2 linked regions of the Rhodoligotrophos defluvii genome follow. The protein of the gene in region 1 interacts with the protein of each later gene in a pairwise test. Links are inferred from orthologs where the notes say so. Each region holds a gene or a part of one and is shown in the gene's direction. Other genes may lie near its edges.

Region 1 (7,945 bases):
GAAGCTTTGCGGACCGGAGCGATAGACGGTGAATTCCGAACGCACGCCGCCATTCAGCGACAGCATGTGCGTCAAGGCGATGCGGCCTATCTTTTTCGGGATGCGGTTGGCCACGAGATAGTCGAGCCAAGCTTCGGCGCCCGGCCCTGAGACCTCGAACTTGGCAAAGGCCGACATATCGAGCAGGCCCACCTTCTCGTGCACATGGCGTGCTTCGCGGCCCACATGCTCGAAATAGTTCGAGCGGCGGAAGCTCCATTTCTCGCGAATGGGGTCACCCGGCCCTACCGGCGGGTGATTCTCGCGCAGCAGCGTGTCCGGCTTGTTCAGGTCGGCCTCGGTGAGGCTCACATCCGCCGGCGCAAACCAGTTTGGCCGCTCCCAGCCATAGACGGAGCCGAACACCGCGCCCAGCGCCTTCATCCGGTCATAGCAGGGCGCGCGCTTGAGCGGCCGGGCGGCGGCGCGCTCCTCGTCGGGGTAGTGCACCGTGAACACATTGGCATAGGCTTCCTCGTTCTTCTCCTTGAGGTAGCCGCGGGTGGCATAGGGCCCAAAGCGGCGCGGATCGACGCCCATCATGTCGATGGAGGGCTCGCCCTCCACCATCCATTCCGCCAGTTGCCAGCCGGCGCCGCCGGCGGCGGTCACACCGAAGGAATGACCCTCGTTCAGCCAGAAGTTCTTGAGGTCCCAAGCCGGGCCGATAATGGGCGAGCCGTCGGGTGTGTAGGCGATCGCCCCGTTATAGACCTTCTTGATGCCGACCTCGCCAAAGGCCGGCACCCGCGCAATGGCGGTTTCGATATGGGGCTCAAGTCGCTCCAGGTCCTCCTGGAACAGCTCATACTCGGAATCCTCCCCCGGGCCATCCACATAGCAGGCCGGCGCGCCCACCTCGTAGGGCCCGAGAAGGAGGCCGCCATTCTCCTCGCGCATGTACCAGGAGCTGTCGGATTCGCGCAGCACGCCCATCTCGGGCAGACCTGCGGCCTGGCGCTCGCGGATGGCCGGGTGCGGCTCGGTGACGATATATTGATGCTGAACCGGAATGACCGGTATGTCCAAGCCCACCATGGCGCCGGTCTTGCGGGCGAAGTTGCCGGTGGCGGAAACCACATGCTCCGCGGTGATGTCGCCCTTGTCGGTCCTTATCAGCCATTCCCCGTTCGGCTTCTGCTCGATGCCGATCACGGTGGTATAGCGGTAGATCTCTGCGCCGCGGCTACGGGCGCCGCGGGCCAGAGCCTGGGTGAGATCTGCCGGCTGGATATAGCCATCGTCCGGGTGCTGGATGGCGCCGATCAGGCCGTCGGTGACCGCGAGGGGCCAGGTTTCCTTCACCTGCTCGGGGGTGAGCAGATTGACGTTGACGCCGATGGTCTTGGCAATACCGGCGTAATACATGTATTCGTCCCAGCGATCGCGGGTGCGCGCCAGGCGGATGTTGGAGACCTGGGCAAAGCCCACGTGCTGACCGGTCTCCTGCTCGAGGGTCTTGTAGAGGCCGACCGAGTATTTGTGGATCTGGCCAACCGAGTAGCTCATGTTGAACAGAGGCAGGAGGCCGGCCGCATGCCAGGTTGAGCCGGAGGTGAGCTCCTTGCGCTCGACCAGCACCACGTCCGACCAGCCTTTCCTGGCGAGGTGGTAGAGGGTCGAGACACCCACCACCCCGCCGCCGATCACCACCACCCGTGCCTGGCTCTTCATGGGAACCGCCCTTGCTAAAACTCCAGCCGATTGCCTGAAGAATAGGGGCGGTGAAGCTCACGGCACAAGGATGAGCGACCGGCCCTTGCCCGATTGCGACACGGGAGGTCAGGCGTGGTCGGTGGCGGGGTAGGCGCGCGCGCCGAAAATGGCGCTGCCGACGCGGATATAGTTGGCCCCGAAGGCGATCGCCGTCTCGAAATCGCCGCTCATGCCCATGCTCAGGTTCTTGATGCCGTTACGCTTGGCTATCTTGTCCAGCAGGGCGAAATGGAGCGAGGGCTCCTCGTCCACCGGCGGGATGCACATGAGCCCCGCGGTCTCCAGCCCGAACTGTTCCCGGCATTGAGCGATGAAGGCATCGGCCTCGTCCGGCAGGACACCCGCTTTCTGCGGCTCGGCTCCTGTATTGACCTGTATGAACAACCGGGGATGGCGGTTCTGCTTTTGCATCTCCTTGGCCAGTTCGGCGGCGAGCTTCGGCCGATCGACCGTGTGAATGGCATCGAAGAGGGCGACCGCCTCCTTCACCTTGTTGGTCTGTAAGGGTCCGATCAGGTGAAGCTCGAGATCCGGGTAGCGCTTGCGCAAGCTAGGATATTTCGCCTTGGCCTCCTGCACGCGGTTTTCGCCGAACACGCGCTGGCCGGCCTCGATCACCGGCACGATCTCCTCGGGCCCGAAGGTCTTGGATACGGCAATCAGGGTCGCGTCCCCTACAGGGCGACCTGCCGCCTTGAGCGCTGAGTCCATCCTGGCGACCACGTCGGCAAGGCCCGGATGAGCAATGGAGCCGGATTGAACCGTCACGGCGATCTCCCAACATATAGCCCTTGCGGCCAAACGGCTGCAGGCGCGACTTGCGAGGCCCATAAAGTCCGTGTAAGTCGAGCAGCCACGCCGCCTTTTCCTAAACATTCTGCGGCACGAGACAAGGCCCGATCCTGATGGAACGCTACAACCCGCGTGTAAGCGAGCCCTTTTGGCAGAAGCAATGGGAGGAAAGCCGCTGCTTCGAGGCCAGCGAGACTTCCGACAGGCCGAAATACTACGTGCTCGAGATGTTCCCCTACCCGTCGGGGCGCATCCATATGGGGCATGTGCGCAATTACACCATGGGCGACGTCACGGCCCGGTACAAGCGGGCCAAGGGTTTCAACGTGCTGCATCCCATGGGCTGGGACGCCTTCGGCATGCCGGCGGAAAACGCGGCCATCGAGCGCCAAGTCCATCCCGCCACTTGGACTTACGAGAATATCGACACCATGCGCCGTCAGCTGAAGCTGATGGGCCTCTCGCTCGACTGGAGCCGGGAGCTTGCGACTTGCGATCCGGAATATTACCGGCACGAGCAGGCGATGTTCCTGGATTTCATGGAGGCCGGGCTGGTCGAGCGCAAGGTTTCCATGGTGAACTGGGACCCGGTCGACCACACGGTTCTGGCCAATGAGCAGGTGATCGATGGTAAGGGCTGGCGTTCCGGGGCGCCGGTCGAGAAGCGGGAGCTTGCCCAGTGGTTCCTGAAGATCACCGATTATGCCCAGGAACTTCTGGATGCGCTCGATACTCTCGACCAGTGGCCGGACAAGGTGCGGCTCATGCAGCGCAACTGGATCGGGCGGTCCGAAGGCCTGCGCTTTTCCTTCGCGCTGGAGCGGGAGGACGGAACGCCGCTGGATGAGCGGCTCACGGTCTATACAACGCGCCATGACACGATCTTCGGGGCGAGCTTCTGTGCGGTTGCGGCCGACCACGAGCTGACGCGGGCACTGGCGGAACGTTCGCCGGAGGTTGCGGCATTCCGCGCGGAATGCGCAGCGCTCGGCACCGCCGAGGAGGCGATCGAGCGGGCCGAGAAGCGCGGTATGCCCCTCGGCATCTATGCGCGGCATCCGTTCCGGGCCGATGTGCGGCTGCCGGTCTATGCGGCCAATTTCGTGCTGATGGGCTATGGGGAGGGTGCGGTCTTCGGCTGCCCTGCCCATGACCAGCGCGACCTCGATTTCGCCCGCAAGTATGGCCTGCCCGTCATACCGGTGGTGGCGCCGCGAGACGCCGATCCCGCCACGTTCAGCATCGGCGACGAGGCCTTCCTCGATACGGAAGGCGAGTCGGTGGTGCTGATCAATTCCGATTTCCTCAACGGCATGAGCGTGCCCGAGGCCAAGGCCGAGGTCGCCCGCCGCATGGAGGCGGCGGGAACTGGCCAGCGCACGGTCAATTTCCGGCTGCGCGACTGGGGTGTCTCCCGTCAGCGCTACTGGGGATGCCCGGTGCCGGTCATTCATTGCCCGGACTGCGGCATGGTGCCGGTGCCGAAGGAACAGCTGCCGGTGGTGCTGCCGGAGGACGTGAGCTTCGACAAGCCGGGCAATCCGCTCGACCACCATCCCACTTGGAAATATGTGAAATGCCCGCGCTGCGGGACGGACGCCCAGCGCGAGACAGACACCTTCGACACGTTCATCGATTCCTCTTGGTATTTCGCGCGGTTCTGCTCGCCGCACGCGGACGTACCGGTCACCCAAGCGGCCGCTCACTACTGGATGCCGGTCGACCAGTATATCGGCGGCGTCGAGCATGCGATCCTGCACCTGCTCTATTCGCGCTTCTTCGTGCGGGCCATGAGGCGCACGGGCCATATTCATCTGGACGAGCCATTCACCGGCCTGTTTACCCAGGGCATGGTGTGCCACGAGACCTACAAGGACGCGCATGGCCGCTGGCTCTACCCGGAAGAGGTGAGGTTCGGCGAGAACGGCCCCGTGCACGCCAAGACCGGCGCGCCGGTGACAGTCGGACCGGTCGAATCCATGTCGAAGTCGAAGCGCAACGTGGTCGATCCGGAGAACATCATCGCGCAGTTCGGCGCCGATACGGCGCGCTGGTTCATGCTTTCGGATACGCCGCCGGAGCGCGACATCGAGTGGACCGAGGCGGGGGCGGAGAGCGCCCACCGGTTCGTGCAGCGCCTGTGGCGCGTGGTCAACGAAATCGCGGAGACCACGGCGGCGGGTGCCGCGATGCCGGAAAGCTTCAGCCCGCAGGCGATGGAGATTCGCAAGGCCGCGCATAGGGCCCTCCATGCGGTGTGCCAGGACATCGAGGGCCTGCGGTTCAACCGGGCGATCGCCCGCATCTATGAGCTGGTCAACACCCTGCAGGGCGCGGTGCGCACCGACGGGGCGCCAGCGGCCGACCTTGCCTGGGCGCTGCGGGAGGCCGCGGACATTCTGGTGCAGATCGCCAATCCCATGATGCCGCACCTGACGGAGGAATGCTGGAAGGTGCTGGGCCATGAGGAGATGCTGGCAACGGTGCGATGGCCGGATGCGGATCCGGCGCTGCTCGTGGAGGATACGATAACCATTGCCGTGCAGGTTAACGGCAAGCGGCGTGATGATCTCACCATTCCGCGCGGCGCGCAGAAGGATGAGATTGAAGCCTCCGCGTTGAGGCTCGATAATGTGCGCCGCGCCATCGGCGACAAGCCGGTGCGGCGGGTGATCATCGTGCCGGACCGGATCGTCAACGTGGTGGTATGACTTGCGTGATCTCGTGCTGTGAACCGGGCCGGGCAGCCCGACGGATCGAAGCAGAGGGGAAAGGTTTTGGGGAAACATCGCGCGCGAGCGGCACTCGCCGTGGCCATCGGTTTGACCGGCCTTCTCATCTCGGGCTGCGGGTTTCAGCCGATGTATGCGACGCGGGCGGATGGCTCTTCAGTTGCCGCCACCCTCGCCGGCGTGGAGGTGGCGGAGCACGATACGCGGGTCGGCCAGCTGGTCCGCAATGCGCTGCTCAACAACATCGCCCCGGTCGGCCAGGGCCAGCCCGAGCGATACCGTCTGGAATTCGTGCTCACTGAGAGCGAGTTCGACATCTCGGTCGAGAGGAACACCGACGTAAACCGCCGGGCCTATACGCTATCCGCGGTCTATACGTTGATCGATCTATCCACCGGCAAGCGCATCCTGACCGGCGATACGTTCTCCCGCGTGTCTTACGACAGGGTGCCCTCCGAGTTCGCAAACCTGCAGGCCTACCGCAATGCCATAGAGCGCGCCGCTCGCGAGGTTGCCGACAACATCACCACGCGGCTCGGCGCATTCTTCTCCCAGCAGCCGGGCTCCCCGGTTTAGGCGAAAGCAAATTCCGCAATCACCGGGACGTGGTCGGACGGCTGCGGCCAGCCGCGCGCATCGCGGAGCACGGTTGCCCCGATACAGCTCTGCTCAAGCCTGCGGCTTGCCCAGATATGATCGAGGCGGCGTCCCTTATTGGCGGCCTGCCAGTCACGGGCGCGATAACTCCACCATGTATAGAGCTTTTCGGCGGGCGGGATATGACAGCGCACCAGATCGACCCAGTCATGCGCGGCGCGCACCGCGTCCAAGTGCTCGACCTCTATGGGCGTGTGGCTGACCACCTTCAGCAGCTGCTTGTGCGACCACACGTCGGTCTCAAGCGGCGCGATATTGAGGTCGCCCACCATGATCATCGGCAGGGGATGGGCCGCCGCGTCGGCAAACCAGCCCCGCATTTCCTTGAGGAAGGCGAGCTTGTGGGCGAACTTCTCGTTGATGACCGGGTCCGGCTCGTCTCCCCCTGCGGGCACATAGAAGTTGTGGACAACGATCGGCTCGCTTGCTCCGGGAACGGCCACGGAGATATGGCGCCCGTCGTCCCTTTCGCAGAAGAGACGGTGGGTGACATCCAGGAACGGCATCTTTGCGACGGTCGCGACGCCGTGATAGCCCTTCTGGCCGCGCAGGGCGATGTGCGGGTAGCCCAGGCGGTGAAAGGCCTTCGCCGGAAAGTTGCCGTCGGGACACTTGATTTCCTGAAGGCAGAGGATATCGGGCTGGTGCTCGGCAAGGAAGCGTTCGACCAGGCCGATGCGCAGGCGTACGGAGTTGATGTTCCAGGTGGCGATCTTGAGATGCATTGTGCGAGCTAAATCCCTACGCGACCTCACGATGCCAGAGGTCTAGTCGCACAGTGGCAGGCGCGCAATGTGGAAGAAAAGCCCCTGCCGGAAATGAAAAGGGCGCCCGGTCGGGGGCCCGGGCGCCCAGCGCTTGTGCGCTTTTGCGTCGGGAGGGGATACCGACGCTTAGCAGCTGTTCCTATGGCCAATCGAGCGGGGGGCAGTTTGGCCATCGTGTGAGAGAGAGGGGGAACAACCGCTACACCCAATAAATGGCGCAGTCGCTGTTGCGTTTCAATCACTACCACGAAAAAAAATTCGTGATTAGGTGAAGTTTCCCTTCGCGGAGCGATTAGGCCCTTGATTTTTGTCCCAAATTAAATCAGCGGCTGTCGCGCATTTCGATCTTTCGCGGCGCGTTGAAGACGAAAAGCTTCGGATCAGGCGCCACGTCGGTGGTGATATTGGACAGGGAGATGGTCGTGCGGTTGCCGTCGCCATCCACAATGATCCATTGGACGAGCTCCGGCTTCTGCTCGTCGAATACCAGAATAAGCTGGCCGGGCACGAAGGCCGACTTGTCCTCCAGCGTTATCGCCACGAGATGGTCCTGGCGCTGCACGTCGACCACCTTGGCTTCCTGCAGGAGATTGACCTTCGGAGCAAGCACGAGCTGCAACGGGGTCTTGGACAGCGGATAGTAATCCGTCTTCTCGTTTTTCTTATTGGCGACAATCACATAGCTGCCATCGGCGACCACGAGGAACGGATTGGGCGGCGCATATTCGAAGCGCAGCTTGCCGGGCTTGCTGATGTAGAACAGGCCCTGCGAGACATGGCCTTTCGGCCCCACTTGAACGAACTCGCCCTGGATGTGGGAGAACCGATTGAAATAGTCCGACACCCCTTGAACGGACTTGATCTGCTCGGGGCTCAGCTGGCTGGGCGCTGCCGCTTCCGCTTCGGCAACGACGAGACCTCCGCCGGTCAGGGCAAACGCCCCGACGGCCAGCGCCGCAGCAAAAACACATCTGATGGCGCGCGAAGCACGCCGGGTGGCAATGGTGAACATGGCCGTTTCTTGCTCCATTCGGTCGATCCGACAGTGGCGGCATCAAACTGCGGCAGAAAGCCGCTGCCGCTCAATCCGCTAGTCCTCGGCATCCCGGCCTTCACCCACCAGGATCATGCGCTTGCCGGCATGATTGGCGGGGCTGATGATGCCTTCCTGTTCCATCCGCTCGACCAGCGAGGCCGCGCGATTGTAGCCGATCTGCAGCCGGCGCTGGATGTAGCTCGTCG
Region 2 (4,940 bases), on another replicon or contig:
GGTTGCGTCCGGCGGCGAGCTTGCCCGCTTCATGCTGGCGCTGAAGGTGGTGCTCTCGGCAAAGGCGAGCGCGCCCACCCTCATTTTCGATGAAATCGACACGGGCGTTGGCGGCGCGGTGGCCGACGCCATCGGCCAGCGGCTGGCGCGGCTCGCCACGTCGCTGCAGGTTCTGGCGGTGACCCACTCGCCGCAGGTGGCCGCCCGCGCCGACGGTCACCTGCTGGTGGCCAAACGCGAGCAGTCGGACGGTGACGACTTGCGGATGGTGACACGCATCGACACGCTCGATGAGCCGCGGCGCCGGGAGGAGATCGCCCGCATGCTCTCCGGTGCGACGGTCACCGACGAGGCGCGCGCCCAGGCCGAGCGGTTGTTGATCGGTACGGAGTAAGGCATGACCACCCTGACGTCGACGAAGCCTGTCGACCAGCTCAGCGAAGACGAGGCCCGCGAAGAGCTGGCGCAGCTCGCCGCCGAAATCGCCCATCACGACGAGCTCTATTACCGGGACGATGCGCCCGTCATCTCGGATGCGGACTATGACGCGTTGCGCATGCGCAATGCTGCCATCGAGGCGCAATTCCCCCATCTGGCGCGGGAGGACAGTCCGAGCCGCCGGGTCGGGGTCAAGCCCTCCGGTCCGTTCGGCACGGTGCGCCATGCGGTGCCGATGCTATCGCTGTCCAATGCCTTCGATGACGAGGACGTGCATGATTTCGTCGGCCGCATCAGGCGGTTTCTGAGGCTGGCGGATGATGCGCCGCTGGCTTTCACGGGCGAACCCAAGATCGACGGCCTGTCCATTTCGCTGCGCTATGAGCGCGGGAAGCTGGTACAGGCGGCAACCCGTGGCGACGGCTATGAGGGCGAGAACGTCACGGTGAATGTCCGCACCATCAAGGATGTTCCGGAGGTCTTGCGCGGCAGCGATGTGCCCGCGGTGTTCGAGGCGCGCGGCGAAATCTACATGCGGCATCAGGATTTCGCGGCGCTCAATGCGCAGCAGGCGGAGAGCGGCGGAAAGGTCTTCGCCAATCCGCGCAATGCGGCGGCGGGCTCACTGCGCCAGCTGGATGCCACCATCACGGCATCGCGGCCGCTGAGATTCTTCTGCTATGCCTGGGGCGAGGTCAGCAATGGCGGCCTGCCCGGGAAAACGCAATGGGACGTCTACGAGGCGTTCAAGCGCTGGGGCCTGCCGACCAATCCGCTCATGCGGCTGTGCAACTCGGTCGAGGAGATGCTCGCCTTCTATCATGAGATCGGCGAGGGGCGGGCAGGGCTCACCTACGACATCGACGGTGTCGTCTACAAGGTCAACGACCTCGCGCTGCAGGAGCGTCTCGGCTTCGTCTCGCGGGCGCCGCGCTGGGCGGTTGCGCACAAATTCCCGGCGCAGCAGGCCACGACGGTGTTGCGCGACATCGAGATCCAGGTGGGGCGAACGGGCGCGCTTACCCCGGTTGCGCGGCTCGAGCCGATCACGGTGGGCGGGGTGGTGGTCACCAACGCGACCTTGCACAATGAGGACGAGATCGCGCGGAAGGATATTCGCATCGGCGATACGGTGGTGGTGCAGCGGGCCGGCGACGTCATTCCGCAGATCGTTACCGTGGTGAAGGAGAAGCGGCTGCCGGATGCAGCGCCTTACGTGTTCCCCGAGACCTGCCCAGCCTGCGGAAGCCACGCGGTGCGCGAGGTCAATTCCAAGACCGGCAAGGTCGATGCAGTGCGACGCTGCACCGGCGGCCTGATCTGCCCGGCGCAGGCGATCGAGCGGCTGAAACATTTCGTTTCGCGCAATGCTTTCGACATCGAGGGGCTGGGCGAGAAGCAGATCACGTCCTTCTTCAATGATGGCCTCGTCCGCCGGGCGCCCGACATCTTCACTCTGCAGCGGCGGGATGAGGACAGCGCGCTCACCAAGCTCAAGAACCGCGAAGGCTGGGGGCCGACCTCGGTCGCCAAACTGTTCGATGCGATCAATGCGCGCCGCCGCATATCGCTCGACCGCTTCATCTATGCGCTCGGCATCCGCCATGTGGGTGAGACCACGGCGCGCCTGCTCGCCCGGAGCTATGGCGACATCGACAGTTTTCTTGGTGCGATGCGGGCGATCGGCAGCGATCCGGAAGGCCGGCAATTTCAGGAGCTGGACGACATCGAGGGCATTGGCACGACGGTTGCCCGCGCCATCGCCGATTTCTTCGCTGAAGATCACAATTGGGAGGTGATCGAGGCCCTGCTCGAGGAGATCGAGGTGCAGCCGGTGGAACGGGTGGTGACCACATCGCCGGTCGCGGGCAAGACGATCGTGTTCACCGGTAGCCTCACCCGCCTCTCGCGGGACGAAGCCAAGGCCATGGCGGAGCGGCTCGGGGCCAAGGCCGCCGGCTCGGTATCGGCCAAGACGGATCTGGTGGTCGCCGGCCCCGGCGCGGGCTCGAAGCTCAAGAAAGCGGCCGAACTCGGCATCGAGGTGATCGACGAAGACGAGTGGTTCAGGCGGGTTGGAGAGGGATAGTGTTTCCCTCTCGTTGCTTTACCAATCCGCGACGGTGTTCTTCAGGTCAGGATACATCAGGTCGAGAGCTCGTCTGCATTCGTGCGGGTCGGCCCCGTCCATCGCATAGAAAAAATCGCCGTGATCGTAGCCACAGCTCATCTCCGGATCAGATCTAACCCCGAAGATCCAGCCAAGGTTCCGGATTAAAAATAGCCTTATGTTGTCGAGCATGGTTCAACCTATGTCTCTTCAGGCCATGGTCTGCAGATCGGGCAGCGGCACGTAAAAGACGCGGTCGGCGCTGTCGCTGCAAGGCTTGGGATCGGAACCGGCCACGTCATGGACAACGTCACCGCTGCAGGCCCCAAGATCTGGCGCGCTTGCATCGCCACCTTTGAAAATCCATCCAAGCTTTTGGGTTAAAACGAATTTCAGGCTGTCGAACATGAATTATGCTCCCACTCAAATGAGTAGAACTCTAAGCGGCCAATTTGACGAGAAGCCGGACCGATTGAAGCCGGCAGGTGACCTGCCCACAACCTCAGAAGCTGACCCTGATGTTGATGCCGGCGCCTTGACCGTAGTCCTTGGAGGGGATGAAGTTGTAGCGCGGATCAGCCTGATCCGGCGGGGGTGGCTTGGCGCCGACCGAACCCAGCAGCACCGCGCCGGGCTGGTGATTTCCGGCGTGGAAATTGCCGAGATTATAGCCGGCTGGGCCGAGCCCGGGTTTCGTGGGCACATCATAGGCCTTGCGGGCGAGGAAGCTGTCATAAGCCGGGTCGATGCCATCGGCTTGGACTTGCAGAGAGGCCCCGACGCAACCCGCAAAGATCGCGAGCGCACAAAGGCGCAGAAGAATTGATGCAAGCATGGAGGCTCCGCCCGAGAAGGTCGGCCCAAGTGCTAAAGCAAGCAAGCCCGCGTGTCGACAATTATGGCGAATTTGAGTTTACAACGAGGCGGACGCACTCAGCCGGCGCCGCAACAGGCAAGATCCCGGCGCGAACCTGGATGGATCCGCACCGTTCCCGCCGGGATCCGCCGTGCTCCGACCGTTCCGGGGTAGAGCGATCGAAACAAATGCGACATGCCCAAGCATGTCTAGCTGCATTGCAACATAATTTGGTGCAAAGCACAATATGTCGATGCGCTGAGAGCGTCCGCTCTTCCTCGTATCGCGGATCCGCGCCTCAAGGTCTTGCTGGGTCGCATTTTCTTCACGCGAACCGGTATCCACTTCGCTCGAAAATGCTCCTAAGCCGCGCGAGCGATCAGCAAGCGTTGCAGCAGGAACACCGGCAGACAGCCCACCGCTACGATGGCCAAGGCCGAGAGCGAAGCCTCCTCGAACATGTCGAAGGAAGCGAGGGTATATACGTGTGTGGCCAGGGTGTCGAAGTCGAAAGGGCGCAGCAGCAAAGTCGCCGGCAGCTCCTTCATGGCATCGACGAAGACGAGCACGGCGGCAGCGCCGAGCGCCGGCCGGATGAGAGGCAGATGGATCTCCCAGAGAACTTGGCGCGGGGTGCGGCCGAGATTGCGGGCCGCCGCGTCGAGATTGGGCGAGAGGCGGGAGAACCCGGCTTCGATCGAGCCTTGCGACATGGCGAGAAAACGAATCGCGTAGGCTATGACGATGGCGCCGGCGCTGCCGGTAACGAGCAGCCCGGTCGAGACGCCGAACAGGCTGCGCATCCAACCGTCGACAAAGTTGTCCATGGCGGCGAGAGGCACCAGAATGCCCAGGCCCAGCACGGTGCCGGGCACCGCGTAGCCCAGGGAGGCAAGGCGGGTGACGATGGACAGGGGCATGCTGGCGCTGGAGCGTCGGGCATAGACGAGGACGAGGCCGGCGGCGACGGTCAGCGCCGCGCCGATCGCCGACAGAAGGACGCTGTTGCGCAGCAAGCCCCAGAAGGTGGGCTCGATTACCGCCTGCCAATGGGTGAAGGCGGCGCTGAGGAACACGAAAAACGGGGTGCCGAAGCCGATGGCAATCGGCAGGGTGCAACCGAGAATCGCCGCGCTGCTGCCGGCGGGGCCAAGCCGGCGCCGCGCAACCGGATACTGGGGGCGTCCCGTGGCATGATAGCGCTGCTGCTTCCGGCTCAATCGCTCGAGCCACAGCAAGGCCATGACAAAGAGCAGCATCACGCAGGCAAGCTGGGCCGCACCGCCCAAGTTGTTGCGTTCGAGCCAGGTGTTGTAGACGCTCACCGTGAGCGTGCGTACACCGAGAAAGCCGACGGCACCGATGTCGTTCAGACATTCCATCAAGGCAAGGGTCGCGCCGGCGGCAAGCGCGGGGCGGGCCAGCGGCAGCGCCACGCGCCAGAACGTCTCGAGCGCGGAGTGACCGAGCGCGCGGCTGGCGTCCAGCAGCTGGGCCGGCGTCTGCGCGAAGCTTCCGCGTGCGGTGAGATAGACG

The links. Proteins that work in one complex are often made in the same cells at the same time.
Region 2: the proteins of leuS (region 1) and ligA interact in binary tests that used the Escherichia coli proteins (3 or more experiments, as listed by UniProt). The link is inferred for Rhodoligotrophos defluvii from one-to-one orthologs.

Annotation. Positions count from the first base shown.
Region 1 is NZ_SZZM01000001.1:1,274,599-1,282,543, reverse strand. Bases 2,336-5,459 are described here. They hold leuS (leucine--tRNA ligase), read left to right. Parts: upstream 2,336-2,660; coding sequence 2,661-5,258; downstream 5,259-5,459. Other genes in these bases: lptE (LPS assembly lipoprotein LptE), read left to right, coding at 5,325-5,459; E4P09_RS06100 (YggS family pyridoxal phosphate-dependent enzyme), read right to left, coding at 2,336-2,466. Also shown: E4P09_RS06105 (GcvT family protein), read right to left, coding at 1-1,713; more of E4P09_RS06100, read right to left, coding at 1,822-2,335; more of lptE, read left to right, coding at 5,460-5,855; xth (exodeoxyribonuclease III), read right to left, coding at 5,852-6,661; E4P09_RS06080 (LolA family protein), read right to left, coding at 7,026-7,733; E4P09_RS06075 (DNA translocase FtsK), read right to left, coding at 7,794-7,945.
Region 2 is NZ_SZZM01000003.1:555,335-560,274, reverse strand. Bases 1-2,962 are described here. They hold ligA (NAD-dependent DNA ligase LigA), read left to right. Parts: upstream 1-397; coding sequence 398-2,527; downstream 2,528-2,962. Other genes in these bases: E4P09_RS16870 (hypothetical protein), read right to left, coding at 2,759-2,956; recN (DNA repair protein RecN), read left to right, coding at 1-394. Outside these bases: E4P09_RS16865 (hypothetical protein), read right to left, coding at 3,051-3,383; E4P09_RS16860 (ABC transporter permease), read right to left, coding at 3,767-4,940. UniProt on the Escherichia coli protein: DNA ligase that catalyzes the formation of phosphodiester linkages between 5'-phosphoryl and 3'-hydroxyl groups in double-stranded DNA using NAD as a coenzyme and as the energy source for the reaction.